DNA from 3 places in the Rossellomorea sp. FS2 genome. Region 1 is predicted to be linked to each of the others. Evidence: predicted binding sites of a transcription regulator. Region 1 holds the regulator's gene; each other region holds the start of a gene.
The links. The regulator Rex, encoded in region 1, represses fermentation and respiration genes when NADH is low (regulators of the CRP and FNR family bind a similar motif). The targets are predictions, from matches to a motif close to TTGTGAAATATTTCACAA.
Positions count from the first base shown of each region.

Region 2: ACNA6I_RS20555 (AtpZ/AtpI family protein) is a predicted target of Rex. The motif match lies at 5,696-5,713, and genes of this name have one in related genera.
Region 3: cydD (thiol reductant ABC exporter subunit CydD) is a predicted target of Rex. The motif match lies at 2,287-2,304, and genes of this name have one in related genera.

Region 1 is NZ_JBLRVS010000006.1:1,109-8,420, forward strand. It holds gene tsaB (tRNA (adenosine(37)-N6)-threonylcarbamoyltransferase complex dimerization subunit type 1 TsaB) at 1-619, shown strand, start outside; gene rimI (ribosomal protein S18-alanine N-acetyltransferase) at 647-1,069, shown strand; gene tsaD (tRNA (adenosine(37)-N6)-threonylcarbamoyltransferase complex transferase subunit TsaD) at 1,066-2,082, shown strand; gene ACNA6I_RS19195 (ABC-F family ATP-binding cassette domain-containing protein) at 2,447-4,378, opposite strand; gene ACNA6I_RS19200 (redox-sensing transcriptional repressor Rex) at 4,587-5,264, shown strand; gene ACNA6I_RS19205 (twin-arginine translocase TatA/TatE family subunit) at 5,319-5,489, shown strand; gene tatC (twin-arginine translocase subunit TatC) at 5,505-6,287, shown strand; gene ACNA6I_RS19215 (YdiK family protein) at 6,363-6,569, opposite strand; gene ACNA6I_RS19220 (CPBP family intramembrane glutamic endopeptidase) at 6,569-7,312, opposite strand.
Region 2 is NZ_JBLRVS010000007.1:235,232-242,543, reverse strand. It holds gene ACNA6I_RS20585 (methyl-accepting chemotaxis protein) at 1-544, shown strand, start outside; gene rpiB (ribose 5-phosphate isomerase B) at 664-1,104, shown strand; gene ACNA6I_RS20575 (TIGR01440 family protein) at 1,117-1,659, shown strand; gene glyA (serine hydroxymethyltransferase) at 1,847-3,088, shown strand; gene upp (uracil phosphoribosyltransferase) at 3,288-3,917, shown strand; gene wecB (non-hydrolyzing UDP-N-acetylglucosamine 2-epimerase) at 3,935-5,086, shown strand; gene ACNA6I_RS20555 (AtpZ/AtpI family protein) at 5,785-6,006, shown strand; gene ACNA6I_RS20550 (ATP synthase subunit I) at 6,012-6,386, shown strand; gene atpB (F0F1 ATP synthase subunit A) at 6,409-7,122, shown strand; gene atpE (F0F1 ATP synthase subunit C) at 7,194-7,312, shown strand, end outside.
Region 3 is NZ_JBLRVS010000001.1:1,830,202-1,837,513, forward strand. It holds gene cydC (thiol reductant ABC exporter subunit CydC) at 1-535, opposite strand, end outside; gene cydD (thiol reductant ABC exporter subunit CydD) at 532-2,259, opposite strand; gene ACNA6I_RS09540 (DinB family protein) at 2,450-2,974, opposite strand; gene ACNA6I_RS09545 (multidrug effflux MFS transporter) at 3,366-4,568, opposite strand; gene ACNA6I_RS09550 (MerR family transcriptional regulator) at 4,640-5,443, opposite strand; gene tyrS (tyrosine--tRNA ligase) at 5,440-6,681, opposite strand; T-box leader at 6,739-6,944, opposite strand; gene ACNA6I_RS09560 (carboxymuconolactone decarboxylase family protein) at 6,992-7,312, opposite strand, start outside.

The sequences.
Region 1 (7,312 bases):
GACCAATGTGAAGCGGAATCATTCCCTGAAGGCGATGCCTGCCGTGGAACAGCTGTTGAAGGACTGTGATACGGACGTCAAGGAATTGACGAAGATCGTCGTGGCGAATGGACCCGGGTCTTATACGGGTGTTAGGATCGGTGTCACGCTTGCAAAGACGCTTGCCTGGTCTCTTGATATTCCCCTCGTACCGGTATCGAGTCTGGCCGTACTGGCTTCATCAGGACGGTACTTCAATGGTTATCTTTCCCCGATCTTTGATGCGAGGCGTGGACAGGTTTATACGGGTCTGTACCGTTTCCGGGATGGGAAGCTGGAGAATGTCCTCGAGGACCGGAATGTGATGCTGACGGATTGGGTGGATGAACTCAGGAACTATGAGGGAGAGATCCTGTTCGTCGGGAATGATACGGGTATCCATGAAGAAGCGATAAAAGGAGCCCTTGGGGAAAAGGCGGTGTTAGCACCGTTTGTGAGCCATAACCCGAGACCGTCTGAGCTCGCCTATATCGGAATGGGTATGGAAGAATCGACGGCCCATGAGGTGCTGCCGAACTATATCCGTATGGCGGAAGCCGAAGTGAAATGGCTCGAAGCCCAGAAATCTAACGAAGAATAGGACTTGTGCATAATGGAGATACGATTTATGACAGTCGATGACGTGGATGCCGTCATGGAAATCGAAGAACAATCCTTTACTGTTCCGTGGAGCCGGGAAGCGTTCATAAGTGAAATGGAAGAGAACCATCTGTCCATGTACATCGTCATTGAAGACGAGGGACAGATTGCGGGCTACTGTGGCGTGTGGATCGTCGTGGATGAAGCACATATCACGAATGTGGCCGTTCTTCCATCCCACCGTGGGAAGGGATACGGGGAGCTTCTGATGCGCAAGATCATGGAGATGGCCATTGAATCGGGTGCCAGGGTCATGACGCTCGAGGCCCGGGTGAGCAATGTGCCGGCCCAGAGTCTGTATAGGAAGCTCGGATTCCAAGATGGCGGGATCCGGAAACGATATTATTCTGATAATCAAGAGGATGCTTTAGTTATGTGGGTGAATTTATGATAAAAGATACGTTCGTATTAGGAATTGAAACCAGCTGTGATGAAACGGCTGTGTCCATCGTGAAAAACGGGACGGAGATCGTCAGCAATGTCGTCTCATCACAGATCGAAAGCCATAAGCGCTTTGGCGGTGTCGTACCGGAGATTGCGTCACGGCATCATGTGGAGCAGGTGACGTTTGTCCTCCAAGAAGCGCTCGATCAAGCGGAGATGACGATGGAGGAGATCGACTGCATCGCTGTGACGGAAGGACCGGGTCTGGTGGGCGCACTCCTGATTGGGGTCAATGCAGCCAAGGCACTTGCATTCGCTCATAACAAACCGTTGGTAGGTGTCCATCATATTGCCGGGCATATCTATGCCAACCGGTTAATCCATGAAATGACGTTCCCCCTCCTGTCCTTGGTTGTATCGGGAGGACATACGGAGCTTGTTCTCATGAAGGGTCACGGGGAATTTGAAGTGATCGGAGAGACGCGTGATGACGCAGCCGGGGAGGCTTATGATAAAGTTGCCCGTACGCTGAGCCTTCCGTATCCAGGGGGTCCCCATATCGACCGACTGGCCCATGAAGGGGAGCCGGTCATCGACCTTCCAAGGGCGTGGCTCGAGGAAGGATCCTATGACTTCAGCTTCAGCGGCTTGAAGTCGGCCGTGATCAATACTCTCCATAATGCGAAGCAGAAGGGGAAAGAGATCAAGCCGGAGGATCTTGCAGCAAGCTTCCAGGCAAGCGTCATCGATGTACTTGTGACGAAGGCGAAAAGGGCTGTGGAAGAATACGGTGTCGAACAGCTCCTTCTGGCAGGTGGAGTTGCGGCCAATAAAGGACTGAGACATGCTTTGGAGACAACGTTTGAAAGCCATGCATGTGAGCTCATCGTCCCGCCCCTATCCTTGTGTACGGATAATGCGGCCATGATTGCCGCTGCAGGAACCATCCTGTTTGAACAAGGGAAGCGTGGCGGACTGGATATGAATGCAAATCCCGGATTGGATCTGGAACAGTTTTAATAAGATTACACCTCGAATGGAATCGTCCGTTCGAGGTTTTTTTATTGGGAACGTACGTTTTATCAACAGTCTGTGGATAATTTGGGGATAAGTAGTGCGTAAGATGTGAATGGCTTGTGAAGAACAGATGGGGATATGTAGAATTTGGAATGTGGATAATGTGTATAATTTGAGCAGTAATTGTGGATAGTGTGGAAAAGGTTTGTGGATATAGAATTGACGAGGCTAGAAATGTGGATAATCTTGTGGATGAATAGTGGAGTGTTTTTTCTGAAAGAAGCTCTTCCTTTCCTTTACCCGTTTAGGCCATCCCACTAACCAAAGAAGCGGTTCAAGGTCTTTTCAACCTTGAACCGCTTCAGTCTTACTCTTCCACTAATTCTTCCAGCTCCGTCCATTCTTCCAGAAGGGCATCCAGTTCCTCTTTAGCCAGGGTCAGTTCGTCATTCAGAGTCTGAACACGTTCGTGATCCTGGAAGATATCCGGATCGCACAGGAGGGTTTCTTTTTCTTCAATGGAACCTTCGAGTACGGTCATCTTTTCTTCAATCTCTTCGATGCGCCGTCTTCGTTGACGTTCAAGCTTTTTGGCTTCCTTATCGATCTTGTGCGACTGCTTCTGCTGTGTACCTTTTACAGGTTCTGCCTTGGTCTGTTCCAGGGCGGCGAGCTCTTCCTGCTCCTGTAGCTTATGAAGGTAGTAGTCATAATCCCCGAGGTATTCAGTGGATCCGCCTGTGGACAGCTCGATCACCTTGGTGGCGATCCGGTTGATGAAGTAGCGGTCATGGGATACGAACAGGATCGTGCCCGGATAGTCGATCAGGGCGTTCTCGAGGACCTCTTTGCTGTCCAGGTCGAGATGGTTCGTCGGCTCATCGAGGATGAGGACATTCCCTTTTTCCATCATCATCTTGGAGAGGGCGAGGCGGGCCTTTTCCCCTCCGCTCAGGGTGTTGACGGGCTTCAGGACGTCTTCACCCGTGAAGAGGAAGTTCCCGAGGACGGTCCTGATCTCTTTTTCGTTCCTCATCGGGTATTCATCCCATAGTTCATTGAGGACCGTCTTGTTGGAAGAAAGGTCCGCTTGCTGCTGATCATAGTAGGAGATGGATACATTGGATCCGAATTTGAAGTCCCCACTCAATGCCTGCAGTTTGTTGACCAGGGTCTTGAGGAGCGTGGACTTCCCGATCCCATTCGGTCCGACAAGGGCGATGCTGTCACCTTTCTTGATGGAGAAGTCGATATGGGAGGCGATGGCTTCCCCGTCATCATACCCGATGGTGAGGTCATTGACGTGAAGGACATCATTCCCGCTCGGGCGATCGATCTGGAAGGCGAAGGAAGCGGATTTTTCGTCACCCTGCGGCCTGTCCATGAGATCCATGCGCTCAAGTTTTTTCCGCCTGCTCTGGGCCATCTTTGTGGTGGAGGCACGGGCGATGTTGCGCTGGATGAAGTCTTCGAGCTTTGCGACCTCCTGCTGCTGGCGCTCATAGAGCTTAAGGTCCTTCTCGTAATCCAGCGCCTTCTGCTCGAGGTACTTGCTATAGTTCCCCACGAACTTCTTGCTCCGGTTGCGGGAAATCTCATACACCTGGTTCACGACGCTATCCAGGAAATAGCGGTCATGGGATACGATGAGCACGGCACCCGGATAGCCTTGAAGATATCCTTCTAGCCAGGAAAGCGTCTCGATGTCCAGATGGTTCGTCGGCTCATCGAGGATCAGGATATCGGGCTTGGTCAGGAGGAGCTTCGCAAGGGCGAGACGGGTCTTCTGTCCGCCGGAAAGGGTGGAGATTTTCGTCCCATGGTCGAAGGAAGCGAAATTCAAGCCGTGGAGGACGGAACGGATATCGGCTTCATACTGATAGCCACCGGACTCCTTGAAGGTGACTTGAAGCTCGTCATACTCCTTCAATACCCGCTGATAGCGGTCTTCATCTTCATAGACGGACGGATCCGCCATCTCTGCTTCCAATCTTCTAAGCTGCTTTTCCTGTTGGAGGAGGTGTTCGAATACCGTCAGCATCTCGTCCCAGATGGAAAGCTCCGACTCGAGACCGGTATTCTGGGCCAGGTAGCCGATGCTCACACCCTTGGGCTTCGTGATTTCTCCGGAGTCATGGGACAGCTGTCCGGCAATGATCTTCAGGAGGGTCGATTTGCCGGCACCGTTCCGTCCGACGAGGGCGACCCGGTCCCTGGTTTGGATCTCCAATTTGATATTGGTCAATATATTATCTGCACCAAAATTTTTGGTCAGCTGATTCACTTGCAGTAGAATCATGTCGGTTCACCTCTGTTTCATTAGTGCTAGTGTACCGTATTTCCCAGGTGGACGGCAATAAAAGGGGAGGAACTATGACTATTAATCTGGATACAAATAGGATAGAATAGAGTGTATGATGGAAAATAGATAAAAGATATACCTTCTTTTTGGAAGCGCTGACAGACCAAAAGGAAGAGGGTTTATAAGATGTGGGGGAATACAAGAGATGAATCAGGAAACAACGAAAATTCCACAGGCAACGGCCAAGCGCCTTCCGCTATACTACCGTTTCATCAAGAATCTGTATGCTTCAGGGAAGCAGCGGGTATCGTCGAAGGAGTTAAGCGAAGCCGTGAAAGTGGATTCCGCGACCATCCGGAGGGATTTCTCCTATTTTGGGGCGTTAGGGAAGAAGGGCTATGGGTATAATGTGAATTATCTCTTATCCTTTTTCAGGGAAACGCTTGACCAGGATGAACTGACGAAGGTCGTATTGATCGGCGTGGGGAATCTCGGAACGGCTTTTCTTCATTACAATTTCATAAAGAATAACAATACAAAGATCGAAATGGCCTTCGAGGTGGATGAAGCGAAGGTGGGGACGGAAATCAGCGATGTGCCCGTCCACCATATGGATGAGCTTGAGGAGAAGCTGAAGGGGATGGATATCGAAGTTGCGATCCTGACCGTGCCGGCCTCATCTGCTCAAAATATCACAGATCGCCTTGTGTCTTCGAAGATCAAGGGGATCCTGAACTTCACACCGGCACGCCTGACGGTTCCTGATCATATCAGGGTCCATCATATCGATCTGGCAGTGGAACTTCAGTCACTTGTCTATTTCCTCAAGCATTACTCAGGGGAAGACACGGAAATGTCACAAGATGGAATCGTAACGGAATAGAAAATTCTGACCATTTGCGTTATGATAGAAGAATATAAGGGGAGGTGTCTCATTATGGTAGGTCCTGGAAGTATGGTGCTGATTGCAGTGGTGGCCCTTTTGATTTTCGGCCCGAAAAAATTACCGGAGCTTGGGAAAGCAGCCGGCAATACACTACGTGAATTCAAAAACGCAACCAAAGGCTTAGCGGATGATGAAGACGATAAGAACAAAAGTGCCAAGTAAAGTAGGATGAACGCCATGAGTCAAACCCAAAAGGATATGACAGTCTTTGAGCATATAGGAGAATTGCAGAAACGACTCATGTTTGTAGTCGTTTTCTTCTTGTTAGCCGTTGTGGCAAGCTTCTTCCTTGCCGAACCGCTCATCAAGTATCTGCAGCATGCGGACGAAGCGAAAGAAATGACGATGAATGCCTTCCGTGTGACGGATCCCCTGAAGATCTACATGGAGATGATCATGTTCATCGCGGTCATCATGACGTCACCAGTCATCCTTTATCAGGTGTGGTCCTTTGTGTCGCCCGGTCTTTATGACAAGGAGCGGAAGGTGACCCTGAGCTACATACCGGTATCGGTCCTCCTGTTCCTCGGTGGACTGGCATTCTCATACTTCATCCTGTTCCCGTATGTTGTATCGTTCATGATGAGGCTATCAGGCGATCTCGATATCCAGCAGGTGATCGGGATCAATGAGTACTTCCAATTCCTCTTCCAGATTACGATCCCATTCGGCCTGCTATTCCAGCTGCCCGTGGTGATGCTGTTTCTGACGAGGCTCGGGATCATCACGCCGATGATGATGGCGAAGGCGAGGAAAGCGGCTTACTTCGTGCTGTTGGTGATTGCCGCCTTCATCACGCCTCCGGACATCGTCTCCCATATGATGGTGACCCTCCCGCTGTTGATCCTCTATGAGATCAGCATAGGGATCTCACGAATCGGATATAGGAAGTACCTACAGGCGGAACAGCAGATGGAAATTGAACGCGTGGAAGAAGAACTCAATCAACACAAAGGCTGATTCAGCCAAAAAAACCGGATCCACCGATCTTCATGGAACGAAGTCGGATGGATCCGGTTTTTGTTTTAACTAAGCTTACTTCTTCTGGTTCAGCTGCTGCTTGATCCTGAAGTGGAGAAGGACCATGCGTATGCCGGAACCGAAGTCCAGGGTGGCAAGGAAGATCAGCATATAGGTGAAAAATCCCCAGCCTGTGTCCCGGACCGTGTGGATGGCAAAATAGGTGAACAGCACCCCAAGAAGAATGTAAATCACGCCGGAGAACAGGGGTGATCGTCTCATTATAGGAAACCTCCAATAAATCCTTGTATTTTTTCAGCTTCATTCATGATCTTTTCAATTTCATCCCGGTAGACGGTCTGCATGATGACCACCATCGTATTCATGGCCACGTGGGCGCAGATCGGTACGAGGATCCGTTTCGTTCTTACATATAGGAAGGCGAACGTGAAGCCCATGGCAGAGTACAGGATCACATGCACCGGCTCGAAGTGGGCAAGGGCGAAGATCACGGAACTGATCAATGCGGCGAAGAAAAAGTTCATTCGCTGATAGAGTGCCCCAAAAATGATCTTCCTGAACACGATTTCTTCCAGGATCGGCCCGATGATGGCGACGACGATCATGGCAAGGGGAACATTGTCCACGATGCCCATGATGTTCTGGGTGTTTTCAGAACCGGCCTGGATGCCGAGAAGGGTCTCGATCTGGATGGCGATGGCTTGTGCGAAGAACGCCATGAAGATCCCGACAACGGCCCAGACGACGGAAATCCCGGCGCCTGCAGGGGCAGAGCGTTCGAGCTTGAGTTTCGATGGTGCGCTTTTTCGCAGGATGAGCAGGACGATGATCAGGGTCGCGGCGAAGCTGAAGATCAGCCAGGAACCGACGGCCACCTGCTGCATGTATTCTTTAGTCTGTCCAAACACTTCTGTGCCGGCCTTATAAAACAGGAGCGGTCCAACCGCACCGGCGAGCTGCATAACAACATAGGCGATCAAAATGTATCCATAATGTTTATTCAA
Region 2 (7,312 bases), on a different contig from region 1:
CCAGCTCGTGGGGGACATCGCCAACCAGACGAATCTTCTTGCTCTGAATGCATCCATTGAGGCGGCAAGGGCCGGGGAACACGGTAAGGGATTTGCGGTTGTTGCAGAGGAAGTCCGTAACCTTGCTGATGAAAGCGGGAAAGCGGTCCAGGGAATATCCGGATTGATCCAAAACATCCAGACCGAGGTCGGGCTGGTAGTCGGTAAGATCACAGATCAAGTGACCACCGCGAACAGGGAAGCGGATAAAGGTGAACAGACGAACCGCGTCATCCAGAATATGACCAAAAGCATCCATGAAGTCGTGGATTCCGTCAAGACGATCTCTGTCCTCGTGGACGATCAGATGAAGAGCATCCAGCTCACGTCCAACCAGTCGCAGGAAGTCGCGGCGATCGCAGAAGAAACATCTGCCGGAGCGGAAGAAGTGTCTGAAGCAACGAATGAGCAGGCGGGCGTCATGAAGAACGTGGAAGAACTCGCCCATCAATTGAAATCACAGGCGGAGTCACTCAAAGGAACCATTACAAAATTCCATCTATGATCCAAAAAGCACGGGGGTTCCCGTGCTTTTCCCGTTAAACGAAAAAAACAATTCAATTCCTTTATATAATGGGGTGCCTGTGGCAAAATAGAAGGAAAGAGTGAATTGGGGGATGACAGATGAAGATCGCAATTGCATCCGATCACGGCGGTGTGAATATCCGTGAAGAAATAAAATCATTGATGGATGAGCTTGGCCTTCAGTATGAAGACTTCGGCTGCGAATGCGGCACATCCGTGGATTATCCGGATTATGCGCTGCCGGTTGCCGAAAAAGTGGCCAATGGTGAATTCGATCGAGGGATCCTCATCTGCGGAACCGGTATCGGAATGAGTATTTCTGCGAATAAAGTGAAAGGGATTCGCTGTGCCCTCGTACACGACGTGTTCAGTGCAAAAGCGACCCGTGAGCATAATGACAGCAACATCCTTGCCATGGGTGAACGCGTCATCGGACCTGGGCTTGCGCGTGAAATCGCCAAAACCTGGCTCCAGACCGAATTCGAAGGTGGCAGGCATTCAAACCGCATCGGGAAGATCACTAGCTACGAAGAGAAGTGAGGAGAGGTCATCATGGATCACATCCAACTGAAGCAAGCCTTTCAGACCATTCTTCAGGAGTTTCATGATCAGGTTCCACTCAGAAAAGGACAGGTCCTCGTCATCGGCTGCTCCACCTCCGAGGTAATGGGGGAAAAGATCGGGACCGCAGGGACCATTGATACGGCTGAATTGATTTATGAAGAGCTGAGGAAGTACGCAGATCAATCAGGCGTATCCCTTGCCTTTCAATGCTGTGAACACTTGAACCGGGCAATTGTCATCGAACGTGAAACAGCCGAGGCAAAAGGTCTTGATGAAGTCACGGTCGTACCGGTGAGGAAAGCAGGAGGCGCCATGGCCACCCATGCTTATCATCGCTTTCAGGATCCTGTCATTGTGGAACATATCAAGGCCGATGCAGGCATTGATATCGGTGATACCTTCATCGGCATGCATTTGAAGCATGTGGCCGTTCCTGTGCGGGTCAGCGTGCGCAGTCTCGGACATGCCCACGTCACCCTGGCAAGGACCCGCCCTAAATTGATCGGTGGAAACCGTGCGGTCTATGAGTGAAAAGCACCCTTTGTCGGGTGTTTTTTTTATGTGCAAAGGCCCTTGTATGTAGGAGGGTTTTTGTGTAAAACCGAACATTTTTAATAAATGCTTCTTTTTATTTCGCTTTTAGCTCAATCATGTTAGAATGTGATTGAATGAATCAAAGCCCGGTAGAAACGGGTCCATGAATTGAAGGAGGATACGTATGAGTAAGATTGCCAAGCAAGATCCGGAACTTTATGCATCGATTCAAGAAGAATTGGAACGTCAGCGTACTAAGATCGAGTTGATCGCGTCAGAGAACTTTGTCAGTGAAGCAGTCATGGAAGCCCAAGGCTCCGTGTTGACGAATAAGTACGCAGAAGGATATCCAGGCCGTCGCTATTATGGTGGATGCGAGCATGTCGATGTGGCTGAAAACCTCGCCCGCGACCGTGCAAAAGAACTCTTCGGCGCAGAACACGTCAATGTTCAGCCTCACTCAGGTGCCCAGGCCAACATGGCAGTTTACTTTACCATCCTCGAACAGGGAGACACAGTCCTTGGTATGAACCTGTCCCATGGGGGTCACCTCACTCACGGCAGTCCGGTGAACTTCAGCGGGGTTCAATACAACTTCGTGGAGTACGGTGTAGATGAAGAGAATCAATTGATCAATTATGAAGATGTACGTCAGAAAGCTCTTGAGCATAAGCCGAAGCTCATCGTAGCCGGAGCGAGTGCATACCCGCGCAAGATCGATTTCGCTAAGTTCCGTGAAATCGCGGATGAGGTCGGTGCTTACCTCATGGTGGACATGGCTCATATCGCCGGTCTTGTTGCAGCAGGACTTCACCAGAACCCAGTACCATATTCCGATTTCGTTACGACAACGACTCATAAAACGCTTCGCGGTCCACGCGGCGGTATGATCCTGTGCAAAGAAGAATTCGCGAAGAAAATCGACAAATCCATTTTCCCTGGTATCCAAGGCGGTCCTTTGATGCATGTCATCGCGGCAAAAGCGGTGGCATTCGGTGAGGCGCTGCAGGATTCTTTTAAAGAATACGCTCAAAACATCATTGATAACGCAGCCCGTCTTGGGGAAGGCCTTACGAAAGAAGGAATCAACCTTGTTTCCGGCGGTTCTGATAATCATCTTCTCCTGATCGACCTGCGCTCATTGAGCCTGACAGGAAAAGTAGCTGAGAAGGTACTTGATGATATCGGCATCACCGTGAATAAGAATACCATCCCGTTCGATCCGGAAAGCCCGTTCGTTACAAGCGGTATCCGTATCGGTACAGCAGCCGTTACATCCAGGGGCTTCGGCGCAGGAGAGATGGACGAGATCGCTTCGATCATCGCCCTTACACTGAAAAACCATGAGGATGAAACGAAACTGGAAGAAGCACGCAAGCGTGTAACGGATCTCACCAGCCGATTCGAATTATATCCGGAGCAATAATGTGCAAGCCCCTTTGATCGTCATGGTCGGGGGGTTTTTTGCTGGACTGATAGAATAAAAGAACATGTAGAATATGTAACGATTCCATTACACCCTGAATCCCGTGTTGCTCTTCAAATCGCTTTTATGTACAATTATCAGAGGTGTAAAGGAAGTCTACCGCTTATTTACATAAATCAAACTTAAAGGAGAGAGTCGAGTGGGAAAAGTATACGTATTTGATCATCCATTGATCCAACATAAGTTAACATTCATCCGTGATAAAGAAACGGGTACAAAGGAATTCCGCGAGCTGGTGGATGAGGTTGCCACACTCATGGCGTTCGAAATCACACGCGACCTGCCCCTTGAAGATATCGAGGTTCAAACTCCGGTAAGCCCTGCACAGGCGAAGACGCTGGCAGGAAAGAAACTGGGGATCGTTCCGATCCTGCGTGCCGGATTGGGTATGGTTGACGGTATCCTGAAGCTGATCCCTGCAGCCAAAGTAGGTCACGTCGGCCTTTACCGCGACCCTGAAACCCTGAAACCGATTGAATACTATGTGAAACTCCCAAGTGACGTAGAAGAGCGCGATTTCATCCTCGTCGATCCAATGCTTGCAACGGGCGGATCTGCCGTAGAGGCAATCAACTCCCTTAAGAAGCGCGGTGCCCAAAGCATTCGTTTCATGTGCCTTGTCGCATGTCCTGAAGGGGTCGAAGCAATCAAGGAAGCACATCCTGATGTGGATATCTACATTGCGGCCCTTGATGAGAAGTTGAACGAAAAAGGCTATATCGTACCGGGTCTAGGTGACGCAGGCGACCGTCTGTACGGAACGAAATAAGAAGGGTGATGAAATCATTGGCGAATCCGATCAAGGTTATGACCATTTTCGGGACAAGGCCGGAAGCCATCAAGATGGCTCCCCTTGTCCTTGAACTGAAGAAGTATCCGGAAAGCTTTGAAACAATCGTGACGGTTACCGCCCAGCATCGTCAAATGCTGGATCAGGTCATGTCGATCTTCGATATCAGTCCTGACCATGACCTGAACATCATGAAGGACCGGCAAACATTGATTGACGTCACGACCAGAGGCCTCGAAGGACTGGATCGTGTCATGAAAGAAGCCAAGCCCGATATCGTTCTTGTGCACGGTGATACGACAACCACCTTTGTGGCGAGTCTTGCAGCCTATTATAATCAGATTGCCGTCGGACACGTCGAAGCCGGTCTTCGTACCTGGAACAAGTACTCACCTTTCCCGGAGGAGATGAATCGCCAGCTGACTGGTGTCATGGCTGATCTCCACTTCTCTCCGACGGACAAATCGGCGCGGAATCTTCTGGAAGAGAACAAGAAGGAAGAGAGTATCTTCATCACAGGGAATACGGCCATTGACGCACTGAAGACAACAGTCAAAGAAGATTATCACCATGAGGTACTTGATCGAATCGGATCAGATCGCCTCGTATTGTTGACAGCGCATCGCCGGGAAAACCTGGGGCAGCCGATGAGGAATATGTTCCGGGCCATCAAGCGCCTGGTGGAAGAACAGGAAGATATCCAAGTGGTGTATCCGGTCCACTTGAATCCCGCCGTACGTGAAGTGGCGGATGAAGTGTTGGGCCGGGATCCCCGTATCCATCTGATCGAACCACTTGATGTTATCGACTTCCACAACTTCGCCTCCAGGGCCCATTTGATCCTCACCGATTCAGGTGGGGTTCAAGAGGAAGCCCCATCCCTTGGGGTGCCGGTCCTCGTGCTTCGTGATACGACGGAGCGGCCGGAAGGAATCGAAGCAGGTACGCTGAAGCTCGCCGGGAATGATGAAGAGAACATTTACAAGCTCGCCCATGAACTTCTCACCGATCCTGAAGCGCACAGCTCCATGTCCAAAGCGGCCAACCCGTATGGAGACGGACTGGCTTCATACCGGATTGCCCAAGCGATCCGCTATCACTTCGGTCATCTGGAAGATCGACCAGACTCATTCTCTCCAAATGAATGACTATAATATAGAAGGTACACGCTTGCATGCGTGTACCTTTTTCCTTTTTCACAAAAAATAGGCACAAACCAGTAGTTTCCTCTTTTGTCTCAACGGAATCTGTGGTATCTTAATGCTCGGGTAGTTTGCTCAGTGGTGAGCAATGTTGAGTGAAATGAATAGTTAAGTAGGATAAATGAATACATAGTGAATGATTTTTGTTGATGTGAATAGCCTCGGGAGGAGAGTCCCTCCGTATTTCTATGGTGTCCAGCTCCGGCGGGTTGACCCTCGAGGTCATAAGTCAAGAATGCCAAAAAGGCCAAGAGCGCCTTTCCGGCATTCTCGCCTTATGCTTGTCGGGTCAGAACGACCCACCTCCGCATTTCTTGGTGTCCAGCTCCAGGGGCTTGAGGCTCGAGGTCATAAGTCAAAGACATCAAAAAGGCCAAGAGCGCCTTTCCGATGTCTCCGCCTTATGCTTGTCGCCTCAGAACAAGCCCCTTCCGCTTTTCTTATTTTGTGTTTAAAATGTGAACAATATTGGAACACTAGGATAGGTTGTGGACTTTTTACTTTGTACGCATTGACATTGATTTTACCCTATTGTATGCTTACAAAGGATATAGAATGGTAAGGTTTTCACAAAAACTTCCACAGAATGAAAACGGTTTTATATCTATGTTTTTCCACTATAATTCCTGTGTGGGGATGACACTATGCGTCAACCAAATCGACGCCCGTATCAAGGGGTGGCCTTGTATTCTGCCATTCTGTCTCAGCTGGTTGGTTCCATGTTAATCGGGATCTTCGGGGGGAGATGGCTGGATGGATTATGGGACACCGCACCACTATTCTTAATCATTGGACTGCTTCTCGGGTTAACAACAGGAATCTACACCATGCTTCGCACAGTCCAACATTTCTTTTCGGGAGATTAATGTCAATGCCAGAACTTCAAGAGCTGTTTAACAGGCATCGGAAGTACATACTTTTCCTCCTTTCCTTTTACGTCCTCGGTTGGGGTTTCACTTCCTATCAGTCTATTTTCCTTGGACTCATCTTAGGGACAAGCGTAAGTCTGTTCAGTCACTGGCTGATCATGAGGAGAACGTTGCGCTTCGGGGATGCCGTCGTGGCAGGGCAGAAGGTCCGGTCATTAGGTACATTTTCAAGGATGGCAGGTGCTGCATTCGTGGCGATCATCGCGATTAAGTATCCTGAATATTTCCATTTCTTGAGCGCGGTCATTGGATTAATGACAATTTATATTGTTATTATGATAGATTATTTTATTCAGCAGCTGCAACCACATAAATAGCGGGGAAGAGAGGTGAATTTCATTGCAACATGAAAATCCTACAGCTGAATTTTTGGGCCTTACATTCAACCTGGCGAACGTATTGATGATGACGGTGGCGACCGTGATCGTGTTCCTGATCGCCGTGTTATGTACCCGCAGACTGGCGCTAAAGCCAACGGGCGCCCAGAACTTCATGGAATGGGTTATGGATTTTGTGAAGAACATCGTGAAGAGTAATATGGACTGGAAGACTGGAGGTCGCTTCCATCTGTTGGGTCTTACTCTCCTCATGTACATTTTTGTATCAAATATGCTTGGCCTTCCGTTTTCGGTCGTGATCGACCATAAACTCTGGTGGAAATCTCCAACAGCCGATCCGGTCGTTACGATGACACTGGCCGTAATGGTTGTTGTGTTGACTCACTACTACGCCATCAAGATGAAAGGCTTCAGTGAGTATGGTAAAGACTTCTTCAGACCGATGGGTTTCTTATTCCCGCTTAAGATCATTGAAGAATTTGCGAACACCCTAACATTAGGTCTTCGTCTTTACGGAAACATCTACGCCGGTGAGATCCTGCTTTCATTATTGATCACAGGGCTCGCTCACCAGGGAATCGGCGGCTTTATCGGAGCCATCATCCCGACGCTTGCCTGGCAAGGATTCTCGGTTTTCGTCGGATCCATCCAGTCATTCATTTTCGTTATGTTAACGATGGTCTATATGTCTCATAAAGTTAGTCATGACCATTAATATATACCCTGTTCTTATTGAACAAAACAAATCAAATTTAGATTTCTATACATTAAAGGAGGAAAATTAGAATGGGTCTTTTAGCAGCAGCAATTGCAATCGGATTAGCAGCACTAGGTGCAGGTATTGGTAACGGTCTTATCGTGTCACGTACAGTAGAGGGGATCGCTCGTCAACCGGAAGCTCGCGG
Region 3 (7,312 bases), on a different contig from region 1:
GGGTGACCATGGATGGAATCAAGAAACCGGTGAGCAGGACACCCACGATCAGCAAGATTCCCGTCGGCATTGAGTAGAAGAGGGTGAAGAGAATCGTGGCCATGAATACAATCACCATGACAAGGGGCGGATAGAAGACCCTCAGGAAGAAGTTCTGCAGGCTCTCCACATCCCCTACAATCCGAGCAAGGAGATCACCGCTTTTGTATCGCTGAAAAATCGTCGGCGCAATGGTTTCCAACCGTTCAAAGATCGATGCCCTCAAGTTGGCAAGGATCGTAAACGTCGCACGGTGGGAATAATATCGTTCCGCATATCTTGTCACTGCCTTCAGGATGCCTAAAAGCTTCATAAGAGCAATCATGATGGTCAGGACATAAAGGGGCACTTCAAGTGCCGCCTGGGAAATCATATATCCACTCAAAGCGAAAACCCCGACGGATGTCAGACCGGCCACCGCACCGAAGACAGCAGAAAGGACGACATCTTTTTTCTCTTTCAGTGTTAATCGAATGATCTCAGTCAACTCTCTCATGTGATCTTCACTCCTTTTTGTACCGTGATCATGCGCTCGTATTCAGGCAGTTCTTTGAGCAGCTCCTCATGGGTACCTTTTCCGATGAGTCTTCCCTTTTTCAACACAAGAATCTGATCGGAATGGCGGATCGTGTGCAACCTGTGGGCAACCGTTACAATTGTTGAAGACTGTGATAATTCCTTGATCGACTGTTGAAGAATGGATTCTGTCTTCAGATCGAGTCCGGTGGTCGGTTCATCAAGCAAGACGATGGATGGCTTCCGCAAAAAGGCCCTAGCAAGGGCGATCCGCTGCTTCTCTCCACCCGACAGTCCCCTGCCCCCTTCGCCGATCACGGTTTGGAATCCATCCTCCAGAGTAGAGATCAGTTCCGACAGTCCAGCCTTTTCAGCTGCATCCTCGAGTTCCTTTGCTGTGTGAAGGGATCCGGCCGCCATGTTCTCTTCAATCGTCCCGGCAAAAATATACGGATTCTGCGAGATATAAGCGATAAGCCCAAACCAGGAGCTTTCTGTAACCTGTCTTCTCGATTTTCCATTCACGACCACCTCTCCCTCCAATGGATCAATCAATCCCGAAAGGATATGCAAGAGAGTCGTTTTGCCAGAGCCGCTTTCACCGATGATGGCCACCTTGCTGAACGGTTCGATGTGAACGGTCAGGGGCTGGAGATGAAATGTGCCTTCCGAATAAGAATGGCCGACCCCTTTTAGACCAATGACGGGTGGTCCACTCTGGGCATCGATAGTGTCTTCCCCCCATACAATCTTTCCATCATCCCGTTCAAGCTCATCCTTCACCGCCTTCACGGAACCCGAACTTCCCCTTCCCGTATGGAAGGCACTGCCGAGCTGCTTCATGGAAAGGTAGAATTCCGGTGCCAGGATGAGTACAAAGAAGGCAGTGTAAAATGAGATGCTGTCGAATACAATCAGACGCAGACCGACTTCGAGGGCAATCAGCCCGATGCTCAGCATGGAGATGAACTCAAGCATCAAGGAGGATAGAAAGGCCGTCTTCAGCACCTCCATCGTGGCCTCGCGGAAGTTCAGGGAGCTTTCCTTGATCTCTCCACCCTTCTCCCTTCCTTTTCCGAAAAGTTTCAATGTCGTCAACCCCTGAAGGACATCGAGGAACGTGCCGGAGAACGATTCAAGCTTCTCCATCTGGTCTTCTGACTTTTCCTTCGTTTTGACTCCGATGAGGGCCATGAAGATGGGGATGAATGGGGCCGTAATCAGGATGATCATGCCAGTGAACCAGTGCTCTTTGAAAAGGACGAGCAAAATCATCAATGGGACGAGCGTTGTTTCGATCCGCTGCGGTACATACTTGCTGTAGTAGCCATCAAGCCCGTCCACTGCATCCATGATGACGGAGACCTTTCTCCCCGCTTGACTGCCAACAGAAGCAGTCAGTGGCTGGTGCGCCCATTTATTCAAAAGTTTTTTCCTGACTTCGCCTTTGACAGATGATGCAAGTCGGATCCCTGTCCGGCCGTTCAGCCAACTGAAGATTGCCCTGAATGCGAATGCTACGAGTAATGCGGCCAAAAGGGGCCAGACATCTGTCAGAGAGGCGTCCTTCAGGAAAACCCGATCAACAATCCCCGCAATCAAGTAAGCCTGCGCTACAATGGCGAGACCCAAAAGAGTGGAAGAGCTATATAAAGTCATCATGAACGACCTGCTGCCTTTTACCAGTGAATGTAGTTCTTTCATTACTGATTTCACTCCCGTTCCGAAAGTTAGTGAAATACTTCACAAATTAATCTACGTCTATTATACCATCACTTCCCCCTCTTCTCACCGAATTGAATTTGACAAATTAAAGACAAAGGACGCAACGGGAAAACGAAGTACCCTGCACAGCGACCCTACAAGGAACCACGCCCGTTATCCATCGATCCAACTAGTTTGAACACGCTCTATACTTCCTCCTCAAAAGGCGAATCTGTCCCCGATGATTGATTTCATCCTCCATGACGTGATACCAAATATAATGGAAGTTATGCGAAACCCCATTCCCCCATTTCCTCTCTTCCTGGAGCCATTGATCCGAGAACCGGGAAAAGGACGCGAGTGTTACACTCCGAACCTCTTGTAGCGCCTCAAGATAGGCCGCCGCCTCCAATCCATGATACTGCTTATTGGCCTCTTCCCCCAAGTTGAGGGCCTTCCCCCATGTATCACTTTCATCCTGTGTCAGATCCCTCTCATCAAAAGAAAGAATCTGATGGATCCGTTCGATCGCAGCTATATGCATGAGCAGACTGCCGATGGTATTTCCACCGGGACCGTCCACATAATCCAGCTCTTCCCGGCTGATTCCACTTAATTCTTCCATTGTCACGCTCCTGGTATGCTCGAGCATGGAAATCAGTTCACCAATCTTAGGGTCAAATCCTTCTTTGCTTGTAATCCTGTAATCAATCACGGTCATTCCCCCTTCTCTAGCTCATTTTAGCAGGGATTTTAAGGAAAAACAGACTGATACTTTCCACATGGACATGGTATACTTAAAGTATAAACGGAAGAAAAAAGAGACTGGGACAAAAATGTTTTAGTCATAGTAAAACCCGAATTCATTTGCCTGGGATCAGGAAATGAATTCGGGTTTTTACTTTGTTTCGTGACCATTGCGATTGTTTCCAGCGGTTGAATCGATTGCAAGACGAAGACTCCTGCGGGGTCTCACATCCCGCAGGCTTGACGGGGAGGCTCACGAGCCACGGGCGGAAAGCAAAGTCTTGCACGGAAATCATGAGCTGTATTATGAACCTACACTAATCGTTTTCGTTTGTTTTACCCCAACCTCTTTCTTGGGTTCATCCCGATTTTCTTACCATGATAAAGTAAGATATCACTGCCACCGCTTCACAAATGGCAATGACGACAGCCATGGGGATCGCTGAAGCCCCGTCGCCCAGTCCGACGAGGGGTGCCGCAGCGCCTCCCAGAATGAATGGCAACAGTCCCAGGAGGGCAGCTGCACTCCCTGCGTTATCACCCTGATCATTCATTGCAAGGGAGAATACGGTGGTATTGACGATTCCGACGGTGGATACGGTCAGGAACAGGAAGATACAAATGAATACGACCGATGCCTCCATCGTGATGCTGGCAATGAGCAGCACGCTCGCAGTCAACCCCTGAAGGATCCCATACCGCAGCAGCGACGTTTCACCGAATACGGGAGTGAGCTTTCCTGTTGCCTGGGTGGCAATGATGAGACCAAGACCGTTCAAGGCGAAAATCATGCTGAACATTTGCGGAGAAAGCCCGTAAATATCCTGCAAGACGAAGGTAGATCCTGAAATATAGGCAAACATGGCACTCATGGCGAATCCCTGCACCAGGACATAGCCCATGAAAACCCGGTTCCTGATCAAACGGCCGAAGGTGTTGAAAACGCTGGAAATCCCCCCGGTCTTCCGTCTTTCTTCCGGAAGGGTTTCATTCAATCCGAAACAGACGGCGAGGAGCATGATCCCCCCGATGAGGGCGAGGACACCGAAGATGCCCCTCCATGACATGATTTGAAGAAGCTGTCCCCCGGCTATAGGAGCTGCAATGGGCGCCAATCCATTGACGAGCATCAGCATGGCGAAGTACTTCGTCAGTTCCTGACCGGAAAAGCGGTCGCGCATGCCAGCCCTTGAAATGACCATTCCCGCAGCACCTGTAAGTCCCTGGATGAACCGGAGAACAATAAGCCCCCAGATCGATCCGGTGAACATGCACAGGATCGATGAAATGGTGAAAAGGATCAAAGCTGCAATCAGCGGTTTCTTCCTTCCCACCATGTCCGAGTAGGGACCGACGATGAGCTGTCCCGCGGCAAGCCCGATCAGGCAGGCTGTCAAACTCAGCTGGGCCGTAGATGCATTGGTGCCAAGATCCGTGGCAAGAGTAGGCAGACCTGGAAGATACATATCGATCGTCAGGGGCCCGAATGCACTGAGGCAGCCCATGATGAGGATAAAAATGAATAAATACGTTTTTGATTGCGTGTGTGCTAATTCCTTCATGGATGACTCTCCTTTATGTTGTATAGCCATCATCATTTTAAACCCTCCAGTAACTGGAGGGTCAATAGGAATCAATCACGAACTTTGATCTGATACTCAATCAATCGTTCATCCTTCATGTGGGAAATGAACGAATCGACAATCTGCCTTGTATAGAGTGGTCCCTCCGTTTCAAGGCCCAGCCCTGATACAAACTTCACCAGCTCATTATAATAGAAGGAATCCTTTCTCCGATCCTCCACCGAGTAGACAGTGGCATACGTTCCTTCGGGTAAAGTATCGTATCCGGATTCTGCATCTTCAAGAAGGATATACAACCCGTCATAGGCAAACGCCTCTTCTCCGCTGATATGGTCCGGTGATACAAACAAACCGACGGAACCGACCATGATGGGCGTCATATGATTGACGGTTTTCTTGATTTCCCTGAGAAGCACTTCCATATCTCCCAGGGAAGAAAAGGACCGCTCTTCTTTCCAGATGCTTCTCTTTGGCAAAGAGGAGAGCATAGGACCCCGTTCCGTTGTTTTTGCAAGCTGAAGCTGCTGAATTTTTTGGGTGAGATGCCGATGAGTGGTTTGCAACTCATTCATTTTCCTTCTTGTGGTTTCCTCGTATTTCTCCAGGGTGTGTAAAAACTGATCCAGCGTGCTGTGCTCCATTTTTTGCTTGATTTCCTTCAGTGGGACTCCCAAGTCTTTCAAAAAGCTGATCATATCGAGCTGCTGGAACTGCTCGGCGCGGTAATACCGATAACCTGTTACCCCATCCGTATGATACGGAGTGAATAGCCCGATTTCATCATAATACCTCAGGGTTTTCACTGGTATATCATAGAGCTTTGACATTTGTCCGATGGTAAACTGATTCTTCATTCCCCATCAACCAGGAGCTTGATGAATTTCCGCTTGCCGACCTGCAGAGTCATTCCTTCCTGTACCCTCACGGTAAGATGTGGATCTTCCACCCTGTCTCCATCAAGCTTTACTCCTTTGTTCATGATCATCTTCCTCGCTTCGCTTTTGGAAGGGAGAAGTTTAGTCATGACGAGCAGCTCGAGGATGTTGATCTCTTCAATACCGTTCCACTGCAGCTCTGGAATTTGATCGGGCATACTTCCCTTTCGGAAAACAGAGATGAACTGCTCTTGTGCCCGCTCGGAAGCCCCGTTGCCATGGTACATCCTGACGATGGTCCTGCCGAGGAGCATCTTGGCATCACGGGGATGCATTTGTCCTGCTGCCAAAGAGGCTTTGATTTCATGGATTTTCTCAGGAGCAAGATCCGTGATGAGCTCAAAGTATTTCATCATAAGGTGATCGGGCAGTGACATCGTCTTTCCGAACATTTCTTCAGGGCTCTCGTCGATTCCAATGTAATTATGTTTTGACTTTGACATCTTATCGACTCCATCGAGACCTTCAAGAAGGGGCATAAGAATGACAACCTGCTTCTCCTTATTGAATTTCTCCTGGAAATGACGGCCCATGAGCACGTTGAAATGCTGGTCCGTTCCGCCAAGCTCGATGTCACATTCAAGCTGCACCGAGTCGAATCCCTGCATCAACGGGTAAAAAAATTCATGAAGGGAGATCGGTTTGCCTTCCTTGATCCTCGCTTCGAAGTCATCGCGCTCCATCAGTCTGGCCACTGTGATTTTCCCCGCCAATCCAATGACATCTTCCATTTTCATCTCGCTCAACCATTTGGAATTATAGTGGAGTTCCACCTTATCCATGTCCAGGACTTTAGAGAATTGCTCAAAGTATGTTTGAGCATTATGTTTCACCTCATCTTCGGTGAGCTGTTTACGAGCGGCGGATTTCCCCGTTGGATCCCCGATTTTCCCCGTGAAGTCGCCGATGATCAGCTGGATGATATGGCCGTGATCCTGGAACTGGCGAAGCTTATTCAGAACGACCGTATGTCCTAGATGGACGTCCGGTGCAGATGGGTCAAGCCCCAGTTTGATTTTCAAGGGTCTATTTTCAATGACGGATGTCCTGATTTTACTTTCAAGTTCCTTGAGAGGGATGATCTCCTGTACACCCTGCCGGTAGACAGCCAGCTGCTCCTGTACTTCTTGTTCTTGTTGATCTGTCAGCTTTTGCATTGATGTTACCTCCCTTAATCATTTCTAACACATGATGAAATAAAAAAATTGCCTTCAAAAAGGGACGTGATTGCTCACGCGGTACCACCCTTCTTGAAGACAATGATTCTTCCACTCAATCGAATAACGGTTCGTCCGTTCCCCACGAATGCAGGGACGCTCAAGGATTGTAATTCACCCGACCTTTGTACCGGTTCGCACCACCCACCGGCTCTCTTAAACATGGAGATCGTTGCTACTGGATTTCCTCTCATCGCTTTACATGTGTTAAATTGAACTGATCATACCAGATTCGCAAAATATTTGCAATTTAATTTTCTTCCGGACGAAGATCCATGAGGGCTCCAAATGTCTGGGAAGCAGAGGTGAAACTGATGAAGGCAATAAGTTCCGAGATTTCTTCGTCGCTGAACGATTCCTTCAGCACATTGAACAGACCATCCTGAACCCTGCTCCCCTGCACACCGAACACTTCTGCAAAACCGACGGCCACTGATGTTTTTTCATCAAACACCCCAGGATCCGGTCTTCCCTTTGCCTGGCAGTATAAGCATCCATTTTGAAATGCCAATACCCGCCTCACCTGCTCCTTCAGCTCTTTCGTCAAATGACCGTCACCCTCCAATTCTTC